2 regions of the Enterobacter cloacae complex sp. 394F7 genome follow, and region 2 is predicted to be linked to the other one. Evidence: predicted binding sites of a transcription regulator. Region 2 holds the regulator's gene; the other holds the start of a gene.
What was found. The regulator Fur, encoded in region 2, represses iron uptake genes when iron is present. The targets are predictions, from matches to a motif close to ATAATAATGAGAACNACTATCAA.

Region 1 (6,113 bases), on a different contig from region 2:
GCCGTTTGCAAGGCTATATGGTAGATTGGTGCAAATTAACGCCACATGGCACATTACGCCAACCTTTTGGTGTGGATGATTCTGTTAGAATCGGCAATTATTTTTAATTAGATCAGCGCTAATACTGCTTCACAACAAGGAATGCAAATGAAGAAATTGCTCCCCATCCTTATCGGCCTGAGCCTGACGGGCTTCAGTGCAATGAGCCAGGCGGAAAACCTGTTACAGGTCTACCAGCAGGCACGTCTGGGCAACCCTGATTTACGTAAATCAGCGGCCGATCGTGATGCTGCGTTTGAAAAGATTAACGAAGCGCGTAGTCCACTGCTGCCGCAGTTAGGTTTAGGTGCAGATTATACCTACAGCAACGGTTTCCGCGACGCTAACGGCGTTAACTCCAATGCTACCAGCGCCTCACTGCAATTAACACAGACGCTGTTTGATATGTCCAAATGGCGCGCCCTGACCCTGCAGGAAAAGAGCGCGGGTATCCAGGATGTGACCTATCAGACCGACCAGCAAACGCTGATCCTGAACACGGCGACTGCGTACTTCAACGTGCTGAGCGCGATTGACTCGCTCTCCTATACTGAAGCGCAGAAACAGGCAATTTACCGTCAGTTAGATCAAACCACCCAGCGTTTCAACGTGGGCCTGGTCGCCATCACTGACGTGCAGAACGCCCGTTCACAGTACGACAGCGTACTGGCCAACGAAGTGACCGCGCGTAACAACCTCGACAACGCGCTGGAATCTCTGCGTCAGGTCACCGGTAATTACTATCCTGAACTGGCTTCCCTGAACGTAGATAACTTCAAGACCGATAAGCCGCAGGCGGTGAATGCCCTGCTGAAAGAAGCAGAAAACCGCAACCTGACCTTACTGCAGGCGCGTCTGAGCCAGGACCTGGCCCGCGAGCAGATTCGTCAGGCGCAGGATGGCCACCTGCCAACCCTGAGCCTGAGCGCCTCCACCGGCGTGTCTGATACCAGCTACAGCGGTTCTAAAACCAACACCGCCCAGTATGACGACAGCAACCAGGGCCAGAACAAAGTCGGCCTGAGCTTCTCACTGCCGCTGTATCAGGGCGGTTTGGTGAATTCTCAGGTGAAACAGGCGCAGTACAACTTTGTTGGCGCAAGCGAGCAGCTGGAAAGCGCACACCGCAACGTGGTGCAGACCGTGCGTTCGTCGTTCAACAACGTGAACGCTTCTATCAGCAGCATCAACGCGTATAAACAGGCCGTTGTGTCTGCCCAAAGCTCCCTGGATGCAATGGAAGCCGGTTACTCCGTCGGTACCCGTACCATTGTTGACGTGCTGGACGCGACCACCACGCTGTATAACGCGAAACAGCAGCTCTCCAGCGCGCGTTACCAGTACCTGATTAACCAACTGAACATCAAGCAGGCGCTGGGTACGCTGAACGAGCAGGACCTGCTGGCGCTGAACAATGCGCTGGGTAAACCGGTCTCAACCTCGCCGGACAGCGTGGCACCGGAGAATCCGGAGCAGGTTGCTGCGGTTGATAACTTCAACGCTAACAGCAGCGCGCCTGCTGCACAGCCAGCCGCTGCGCGTACCAACACCGGCAGCAATCCGTTCCGTCAATAAGAGTGTCATCAGGCCCACTGCGGCCTGATGCCCTCACCCCAGCCCTCTCCCACAGGGAGAGGGAGCATCTGAATCACATCCGAACGTAAGCCAACGTAAAGATCCCCCTGATTCCGACCCTCTTCGCTTCATTTTCAACCACTCATCCTCTATCCTGAGCGTTATAACCACTGGGTCCTGGAAGACAAATATGAAACGGACAAAATCCATAAATCACGCTTCGTTCCGCAAAAGCTGGAACGCGCGTCACCTCACCCCTGTTGCGCTGGCGGTTACCGCTGTCTTTATGCTGGCAGGCTGTGAGAAAAGCGATGAAACGGTCTCTCTGTATCAAAACGCAGAGGACTGCTCAGCCGCAACCGGTAACGCGGCAGAATGTAAGACCGCCTATAACAACGCCCTGAAAGAAGCGGAACGTACCGCACCGAAATATGCCACACGCGAAGACTGCGTGGCAGAGTTCGGTGAAGGCCAGTGTCAACAGACACCGGCTCAGGCGGGAACGGCGCCAGAAAATCAGGCGCAGGCTCAGTCCAGCGGCAGCTTCTGGATGCCACTGATGGCCGGCTATATGATGGGCCGCCTGATGGGCGGCGGTGCGGGTTACCAGCAGCAGCCGCTGTTTAGCTCGAAAAACCCGGCCAGCCCGGCCTACGGCCAATACACCGATGCCAGCGGCAAAGGCTATGGCGCAGCAACGCCTGGCCGCACCGTGACCGTACCGAAAACGGCGATGGCTCCGAAACCGGCTACCACCAGCACCATCACCCGCGGCGGGTTCGGTGAATCTGTGGCGAAACAGACCAGCATGCAGCGCAGCGCGACGGGTACGTCAACTCGCTCAATGGGCGGCTGATCATGGAACGAGTCAGTATCACCGAGCGCCCGGACTGGCGCGAAAAAGCGACCGAATACGGTTTTAACTTCCACACCATGTATGGCGAGCCGTACTGGTGTGAAGATGCTTACTACAAACTGACGCTCGCTCAGGTGGAAAAACTGGAAGCGGTGACGGCAGAACTGCATCAGATGTGCCTAAAGGTTGTCGAGAAAGTGATCGACAGCGACGAGCTGATGGCTAAATTCCGCATTCCGAAGCACACCTGGGGCTTTGTGCGCCAGTCGTGGAAAACCAGCCAGCCCTCGCTCTATTCTCGCCTTGATCTGGCGTGGGACGGCGTGGGTGAACCTAAGCTTCTTGAAAATAACGCCGATACGCCAACCTCTCTGTATGAAGCGGCCTTCTTCCAGTGGATCTGGCTGGAAGACCAGATGAACGCCGGAAACCTGCCGGAAGAGAGCGACCAGTTCAATAGCCTGCAGGAAAAGTTGATTGAGCGTTTCGCCGAGCTGCGTGAACAGCACGGTTTCAACCTGCTGCATCTCGCCTGCTGCCGTGACACGGAAGAAGATCGTGGAACGGTTCAGTATCTGCAGGATTGTGCTGCCGAAGCGGAAGTCGCCACCGAGTTTCTCTATATAGAAGATATCGGTCTGGGCGAGAAAGGTCAGTTTACTGACCTGCAGGATCAGGTGATCAGTAACCTGTTCAAGCTCTACCCGTGGGAATATATGCTGCGTGAGATGTTCTCCACCAAGCTGGAAGACGCTGGCGTGCGCTGGCTGGAACCGGCGTGGAAGAGCATCATCTCCAACAAAGCCCTGCTGCCGATGCTGTGGGAAATGTTCCCGAACCACCCGAACCTGCTGCCGGCATACTTTGCGGAAGATGATTATCCGCAAATGAAAAAATATGTCGTGAAGCCAATCTTCTCCCGCGAGGGGGCAAACGTCTCCATTATCGAAAACGGTAAAACGCTGGAAGCGGTTGAAGGGCCTTACGGCGAAGAAGGAATGATCGTCCAGGCGTTTTATCAGCTGCCGAAATTTGGCGACAGCTATACGCTGATTGGCAGCTGGCTCATCAACGATCAGCCAGCCGGGATTGGCATCCGCGAAGATCGCGCGCTGATCACCCAGGATCTGTCACGGTTCTATCCGCATATTTTTGTTGAGTAGAGTGCGGCCTGATGCCCTCACCCCGGCCCTCTCCCACGGGAGAGGGTGTAAACACTAAAAACGGCAACCGCAGGTTGCCGCTTTGCTTTTATTACCCCACCTGCACCGACAGCATACTCAAACTCCCCATCTCAATACCGTCGACCGGGATCGTCACCGGTTCCTGACCATCCCACGCGCCAAGAACGTACAGCAGCGGCAGGAAGTGTTCCGGCGTTGGGTTAGAGAGCGAACCGCCTTCGTGATCCAGATAGTTCACCAGCGGATGCTGCTCAACCGGGCCCTGCCAGGTCAGATTGTCTTTGACGTAATCGTTAAAGGACGTTGCCCATGGGTAAGGTGTATTTTCACCGTGCCAGCGCGCCGTGCGCAGGTTGTGTACCACGTTACCGCTTGCCACCAGCATAATGCCTTCATCACGAAGCGTAGCCAGCTTGCGGCCCATCTCCATGTGCCAGGCTGCCGGTTTAGTACTGTCGATACTCAACTGCACCATCGGGATGTCGGCGTCCGGGTACATTTTTATCAGCACGCCCCACGAGCCGTGGTCAAAGCCCCAGGCCTCTTTATCCAGCGCGACCGGGACAGGTGCCAGCAAATTCACCAGCTTCTGTGCCAGCTCGGGCGAGCCGGGGGCCGGATAATGCGTGTCGTACAACGCCTGCGGGAAACCGCCAAAATCATGGATTGTTTTTGGCGCCTCCATGGCAGTTACGCCAGTGCCACGGGTGAACCAGTGTGCAGACACCACCACAATCGCCTTCGGACGCGGCAACGTCTCGCCCAGGTGACGCCATGTGCGGGTGTAGACGTTGTCTTCCAGAACGTTCATTGGGCTACCGTGGCCTAAAAACAGTGCTGGCATACGTGAAGAAGTCATGGTGATATCCTTACAGAAGGTGTCAATTTGATGGTGCTACATTACGCTTAACACGACAAAGATGAACGCAGATAAGCGTGAAGATCATCATCAGGAAATTTGAATGTAAGGAATATGTAAAACAGAGGTTCCCCTCTCGCTTTGGCCAACGTGAATTATTAGTATTAATGAGAATCATTATCACAAGGAGCCTTGCATGTCCGTCCCCTTGATCCTGACCATCCTGGCGGGTGCCGCCACCTTTATCGGTGCGATCCTCGGTGTGCTTGGTCAAAAGCCGTCTAACCGCGTGCTGGCCTTTTCACTGGGATTTGCTGCCGGCATTATGCTGCTCATCTCTCTGATGGAGATGCTGCCTGCCGCACTGGGCACAGAAGGCATGTCTCCGGTACTGGGTTATGGCATGTTTGTGTTTGGTCTGCTGGGCTATTTTGCCCTCGATCGCATGTTGCCCCATGCACATCCGCAGGATTTAATGCAAAAAAGCGTCGCGCCGGTGCCGCAAAAGATTAAACGTACTGCCATCCTCCTGACGCTCGGCATCAGCCTGCACAACTTCCCGGAGGGTGTCGCGACTTATGTCACCGCCAGCAGCAATCTGGAGATGGGGCTGGGTATCGCCCTGGCGGTGGCCTTACACAATATTCCTGAAGGGCTGGCCGTTGCCGGGCCGGTTTATGCCGCCACGGGGTCAAAACGCACCGCCGTGTTCTGGGCCGGAATATCGGGAATGGCAGAAATTCTCGGGGGCGTACTGGCGTGGCTGATACTGGGAAGCCTGGTTTCGCCGGTGGTGATGGCCGCCATTATGGCCGCGGTTGCCGGGATTATGGTGGCGCTGTCGGTTGATGAACTGATGCCGCTGGCGAAAGAGATCGATCCTAACAACAATCCGAGTTATGGGGTGTTGTGCGGAATGTCTGTAATGGGATTAAGCCTGGTGTTGTTACAAACGGCGGGTATTGGTTGAACGGTTGCGCTTCCTTATTTGAGGGAGCGCAATTTCTTTTAATGTCAGTGAATGCCAACTATCAGTATTAATGATACAAAGTCCGGCACCATACTTTCTAATCGCCATAGAATTCACTTAAGAAATATTATTTATAACTATTCCCCGTAAAATAATTACCGCTTCGTGTATTTAAAAAAACTCAAAAGGTTGATGTCAATCACTATTTAAACCGAGCATTCTGGCTGCAGAGCAACAGCATTTTTCCCATTTATAATTTCAAATGATTTATTAATAGCCTCTAAATTCCCCATTTAGAAATACTCACGAGATGAACCATATTGCGACTGGTATATTTCGACCGCTTTAATGAAATAAAAGTGTTGCAATATTAATTCATTAAAAGTATTGCGCCATCCACTCTTAGATAAAGGATTATATCTTCATGTTTAACAAGACTATTCTGGCAGTTGCGACAACTGCATTGCTTTCTGGTCTGTCATTTACTGCTATGGCAGCAGATAACCAGGGCTCGGGGAAGATCACGTTCACCGGTGAAGTTATCAGTGCGCCTTGCTCTATCACCCCGGGAGATGAAAATCAGACGATTGAATTAGGTGAAGTCGCGGATAGCGTGCTGAACAGCGGTAA
Region 2 (6,113 bases):
CGTTTTTCAGCACTTCGCTGACAATCTCTACCGCTTCTTTCTCAATCTGCTGGCGATGCTCAGCGCCGAGGAAGCTTTCACAATAGATTTTGTACGCATCTTCCGTACCGGATGGACGCGCGGCGAACCAGCCATTTTCGGTCATCACCTTCAGCCCCCCGATAGAGGCACCGTTACCCGGCGCTGCCGTCAGACGGGCCGTGATGGGATCACCGGCCAGCGTGCTGGCACTGACCATCTCCGGAGAGAGTTTAGACAGGGCTGCTTTCTGTGCGGAGGTCGCGCTTGCCTGGATACGGTTGTAGCTCGGTGCACCAAAGCGCGCCGCCAGCTCGTCGTAGTGTTCCTGCGGGTTCTTGCCGGTGACCGCGGTGATCTCCGCCGCCAGCAGACACATGATGATACCGTCTTTGTCGGTTGACCATGGTGTGCCATCGAAACGCAGGAAGGATGCCCCCGCGCTCTCTTCACCACCAAAGCCGAAGCTGCCGTCATGCAGACCGTCAACAAACCATTTAAAACCAACCGGCACTTCCACCAGCTTGCGGCCCAGCGCGTCGACCACGCGGTCGATCATGGCTGAAGAGACCAGCGTTTTACCGACAGCCACCTCTTTGCCCCACTGCGGGCGGTGCTGGAACAGGTAGTTGATTGCCACAGCCAGGTAGTGGTTTGGGTTCATCAGCCCGGCCGGGGTAACGATACCGTGGCGGTCATAATCCGGGTCGTTGGCGAAGGCCAGATCGAATTTGTCACGCAGTGCCAGCAGGCCTGCCATCGCGCACTCGGAGGAGCAGTCCATACGGATCGCGCCGTCTTTATCAAGGTGCATAAAGCGGAAGGTCTGATCGACGTGATCGTTAACGATGGTCAGATCCAGCTTGTAATGCTCTGCAATGCGTTTCCAGTATTCAATACCGGAGCCGCCCAGCGGATCCACACCCAGCTTCAGGCCGGCTTTCTGGATAGCCGCCATATCGACGATATCCGCCAGCCCTTCCACGAACGGCTGCACCAGATCCTGCTCTTTCACGTGGCCGGACGCCATGGCCGCATCCAGAGAGATACGCTTAACGCCTTTCAGACCATCGGCCATTAAGGCGTTGGCGCGGTCTTCCACCACTTTGGTGACGTTGGTATCTGCCGGGCCACCGTTAGGTGGGTTGTATTTGATACCACCGTCTTCTGGCGGGTTGTGAGAAGGCGTGATAACGATACCGTCAGCCTGTGGGCCACCTTTTTTGTTGTGCACAAGGATAGCGTTAGAGACGGCAGGCGTTGGGGTGAAACCGTTATTTTCCTGCACAATTACATCAACGCCGTTCGCCGCCAGAACTTCCAGCACGGAAATGAATGCCGGTTCAGACAGGGCGTGAGTATCTTTCCCCACGTAGCACGGACCGGTAACACCGTTTTTGGCGCGCTCTTCCGCGATGGCCTGAGCAATGGCCAGAATGTGCGGTTCGTTAAAGCTATGGCGTGCCGCGCTACCGCGATGGCCTGATGTCCCAAACTTCACTGCGTGTTCTGCGTTGCCCACGACCGGTTTCAGCACATAATACTGCGCGGTCAGCTGAGCGACGTTAATCAAATCGCTTTGTTGTGCAGGTTGGCCTGCACGGCTGTGATTTGCCATTACCGGGTCCTTCTGATGCAAGGGTTAAATTGTACCGCAAACCTTTTCAATCAATTCCGCCGGGAACTGCATGGACTGCATGATGTGTTCAACCATGCTGCACTTGCGGCCCGTATTGGTATTGGTGATGACCCAGTACGGTGTGCCAGGGACATGTTTAGGTTTGGTCTGGTTGCCATTTTGCAGCAGCGTCTGCTCGTCGCCCGCGAAATAGACGCGCGTGCGACCGTGCAGCGACTCAGTCGCTTCAGCAAACGCCTTGTTATCCAGTGAATAAAGTGTAGACAGCACCAGCATGAAGCGGTTGACCGCTTTTTTCTGCTCTGCATATTCATCAGACAGCAGCAGCTCGCGCATCGCACGTACTTTGTCTTTCACCTGCACGGCGGCAGGTTTTGCTTGTGCAACAACACTCGGCTGAGACACGACATCTTTAGTGGCTGGGGTAGCAGACGGTGAGGCGGCGGAAATTTTAAGCATTCGCCGTAAAATGTCGGACGCGCTCTCCCCGATATGCCGCGTTTGGCTGGCAATAAACTGATAGAGTTCGTCATCAACTTCGATTGTTTTCATCTTAATCCAGTGCGATATCTTATCTGAATACAAGTCGTTGAGATTATAAAGTCAAATCCCAACAGCGGATAGCGTCAAACCAGGTTGGCGGCAAAAGTCAGATTAAACTGGAACCTTGCAGCCGGGCGGCAGAATGGTCAACATAATACCCTAACCTGTCACACCTAAAAAAAGAACTTTGCCATGAAATTGAATACCCGAGCGCAATCTGCACAATCGCCGAACACGAATCCTCCCATCGTACTGGTTCACGGGCTGTTTGGCAGCCTGGATAACCTGGGCGTGCTGGCACGCGATCTGGTTACCGATCACGATATTTTGCAGGTGGATATGCGAAATCATGGCCTTTCCGGGCGTTCAGAAGAGATGACCTATGCGGCCATGGCGCAGGATCTGCTGGATACGCTGGATGCCAACAATCTCGAGAAAGTGACGTTGATCGGGCATTCAATGGGCGGCAAAGCGGTCATGGCCCTGACGGCTCTGGCACCAGAAAGAATAAGTGGCCTGGTGGTCATAGATGTCGCCCCGGTGGATTACCACGTCCGTCGCCATGATGAGATTTTCGCCGCCATCAACGCGGTGACCAACGCTGGCGTCTCGACGCGCCAACAGGCAGCCGTCGTTATGCGTGAGCATCTGGATGAAGAAGGGGTTATCCAGTTTCTGCTGAAATCGTTCGTTGACGGCCAGTGGCGGTTCAACGTGCCGGTGCTGTGGGAGCAGTACGATAACATCGTCGGTTGGGAAACCGTTCCGGCATGGCCGCACCCTACCCTCTTCATTCGTGGCGGCAATTCGCCCTACGTTACCGACGCCTGTCGCGATACCCTGCTGGCGCAATTCCCGCAGGCACGCGCTCATGTCATAGCTGGCGCCGGACATTGGGTTCATGCGGAAAAACCAGATGCCGTCTTACGCGCCATTCGCCGCTATCTGACTGATACGGCAAATTGATTAAAAAGAGAGCGACTGGAAGGCTGCGGGCTTCCAGTCGTTGGCGTGCCGTTTTTGGTGATGTATGATGGCGCGCTTATCGCCCAGGCATTAGCAGGGCGGCGTGTTTCCCCCGAAGTCTCAGAATCATGGCCAAAGAACAAACGGACCGTACGACACTAGATCTGTTCGCGAATGAGCGTCGACCGGGACGACCAAAAACGAATCCGCTTTCGCGCGACGAACAGCTGCGTATTAATAAACGCAACCAGCTTAAACGCGATAAAAATCGTGGGCTTAAGCGTGTCGAACTGAAGCTCAACGCCGACGCTGTCGATGCGCTAAACGAACTGGCTGACGCGCGTAATATCAGCCGCAGCGAGCTGATCGAAGAGATGTTACTCACCCAACTCGAGACCATGCGCAGTAAGGCATAAGTCCGAAAAATCCCTTTATTACCCTTTTCATGTAGCACAGAGTGCAGTCCTGCGCGATAGCTGTTTCCGCAGGGTTGCCTGTTCTGCTATTATTGCCTTTATCCGTGGACAAATTGCGCCACCATACCATTAAGTATCAAGAGGTTATTTTACTCATGGCAATTATCGGCATTTTCTTCGGCAGTGATACCGGCAATACCGAAAATATCGCAAAAAACATTCAGAAACAGCTCGGTAAAGACGTTGCCGATGTGCACGACATCGCCAAGAGCAGCAAAGAAGATCTCGAAGGCTATGACATCCTGCTGCTGGGTATTCCGACCTGGTATTACGGTGAAGCCCAGTGTGACTGGGATGATTTCTTCCCAACGCTGGAAGAGGTGGATTTCAACGGCAAGCTGGTTGCCCTGTTTGGCTGCGGCGACCAGGAAGATTATGCAGAGTACTTCTGTGATGCGCTGGGCACCATCCGCGACATTATTGAGCCAAACGGTGCCGTTATTGTAGGTCACTGGCCTACCGCTGGTTACCACTTCGAAGCGTCTAAAGGTCTGGCAGACGACGATCACTTCGTGGGTCTGGCGATTGACGAAGATCGTCAGCCAGAACTGACCGCCGAGCGCGTTGAAAAATGGGTTAAGCAGATCCGTGAAGAGCTGCACCTGGACGATATTCTTAACGCCTGATGATTCTTGCGGCGCAACGGTGGTTGCGCCCATAAACCAGGTCAAACCGATTAAATTAATTGCTACAATCTTTTAACTTTTTCGCCCAGACCTGTACAATGACCCCCTGATAAAACGTGGCTTTCACAATGCAAGTTTGTTGGTGATACCACGTTTTTATAAGCATACTTTACCTGAGACTTGCAGTTTTCATTTAGCCATGGCAGTTCTATAATGAGACGCATTATCCCGGGTGCAATTTCTGTCACTTCCTACAGAAGTGAATCGTTTAGCAACAGGACAGATTCCGCATGACTGACAACAATACCGCATTAAAGAAGGCTGGCCTGAAAGTTACGCTTCCTCGGTTAAAAATCCTTGAAGTGCTTCAGGGTCCAGACAATCACCATGTCAGTGCGGAAGACCTTTATAAGCGTCTTATCGACATGGGCGAAGAGATTGGGCTGGCAACCGTCTATCGTGTGCTGAACCAGTTTGATGACGCGGGCATTGTCACCCGTCATAATTTCGAAGGCGGTAAATCTGTATTCGAACTGACTCAACAGCATCACCACGATCACCTGATCTGCCTGGATTGCGGCAAGGTCATTGAATTCAGCGATGATTCCATTGAATCTCGCCAGCGTGAAATCGCCGCACGTCACGGTATCCGCCTGACGAACCACAGCCTGTACCTGTATGGTCACTGCGCTGAAGGCGATTGCCGCGAAGACGATCACGCGCACGACGCGAAATAAACACGTTTCATACTCTGAGCCAGCCGCAAGGTTGGCTTTTTTTTTGCCTGCGGTCTGGCAAAAAAAAGCCCGGCAGCGCAGCGCTACCGGGCATGATAACAGCGGGTTAAAGGCTGTTGTTGCTGCGAATCTCTTTCCAGATCTGATCGCAACGCTTCGCGACTTCCTGATCGTTACCGGTTTTACGCGCCTGGATACAGGCCTGGTAATCCATTACGCGAATATTCTCCTGGGTTGCGAACTGTTCATGCGCTTTCTCTTTTTTCAGCACATTCAGCACGCTCTGACAGGCTTCGATCTTCTCCGGCGAACCTTCCGCCGTATTGATACACGCGCTGTAGGCTTCTTTCAGACGGGAGTCCTCTTTCGGGGCCTGATTCTGCGCACAAGCCACCAGTCCCGATGCCAGCAACGCGACGATTACAATCTTTTTCATATGTAGTCTCCGGTCCGGCGGGAATTACCCCGCCGGACGAGTCATCAGAAGATGGTGAACGGTGCGATAACCATGAATTTCACGTCGCGTTCATCCTGGAAGATGTTGCCGTAACCGCCGGCGTAGCTCGGGATATCGGAGTGGTTGTCGTATTGTGTAAAGTGCAGTTTGAACATAGTACCTTTGGCGCGACCATCCTGCAGGGTGTAGATCGCATCCAGGCTGTAAGCGGATTCTTTGAGACGATAGTTTGGATCGTAGTATGCGTCTGGCGTTGCCATATCAGCAGGCTTCGCATCCCATGCGTAGGCGTAAGATGCCCCCACCGCCCAGCCTGGCAGGTTCCAGTTTTTCAGATCATACATTGCGCCGAAGAAGACTGCTTTTTCGCCATCGGCATTGAAGTCGGAACGGTTATCCCACCAGATATCCAGACGACCGTTTGAAGATGCATAGGTTGGGGTCATACGCTGCAGGAAGTAGCCCTGCTGCCCTTCCGCTTTAACCCACGTTCCTTCAAGACGCAAATCTACCTGACCGACTTTGTAGCCGAAGGTCAGCGCCTGCAACCACGCCGTGCCGTCATAAATATCATTCACGCCACCATCACTGACTTTATCTCGCGTACCGTAGAACTGGTAGCTGGTACTCAGCGGGCTACCCGCGATGTCA

Region 1: zupT (zinc transporter ZupT) is a predicted target of Fur. The motif match lies at 4,675-4,697, and genes of this name have one in related genera.

What each region holds. Positions count from the first base shown of each region.
Region 1 is NZ_JBXWCS010000006.1:126,746-132,858, reverse strand. It holds gene tolC (outer membrane channel protein TolC) at 148-1,614, shown strand; gene AC2FAK_RS11080 (DUF1190 family protein) at 1,805-2,470, shown strand; gene AC2FAK_RS11075 (glutathionylspermidine synthase family protein) at 2,473-3,633, shown strand; gene ygiD (4,5-DOPA-extradiol-dioxygenase) at 3,725-4,513, opposite strand; gene zupT (zinc transporter ZupT) at 4,710-5,483, shown strand; gene AC2FAK_RS11060 (fimbrial-like protein) at 5,908-6,113, shown strand, end outside.
Region 2 is NZ_JBXWCS010000009.1:114,139-120,251, reverse strand. It holds gene pgm (phosphoglucomutase (alpha-D-glucose-1,6-bisphosphate-dependent)) at 1-1,636, opposite strand, end outside; gene seqA (replication initiation negative regulator SeqA) at 1,661-2,209, opposite strand; gene ybfF (esterase) at 2,393-3,166, shown strand; gene ybfE (LexA regulated protein) at 3,295-3,582, shown strand; gene fldA (flavodoxin FldA) at 3,738-4,268, shown strand; gene fur (ferric iron uptake transcriptional regulator) at 4,559-5,005, shown strand; gene chiQ (ChiQ/YbfN family lipoprotein) at 5,112-5,441, opposite strand; gene chiP (chitoporin ChiP) at 5,486-6,113, opposite strand, start outside.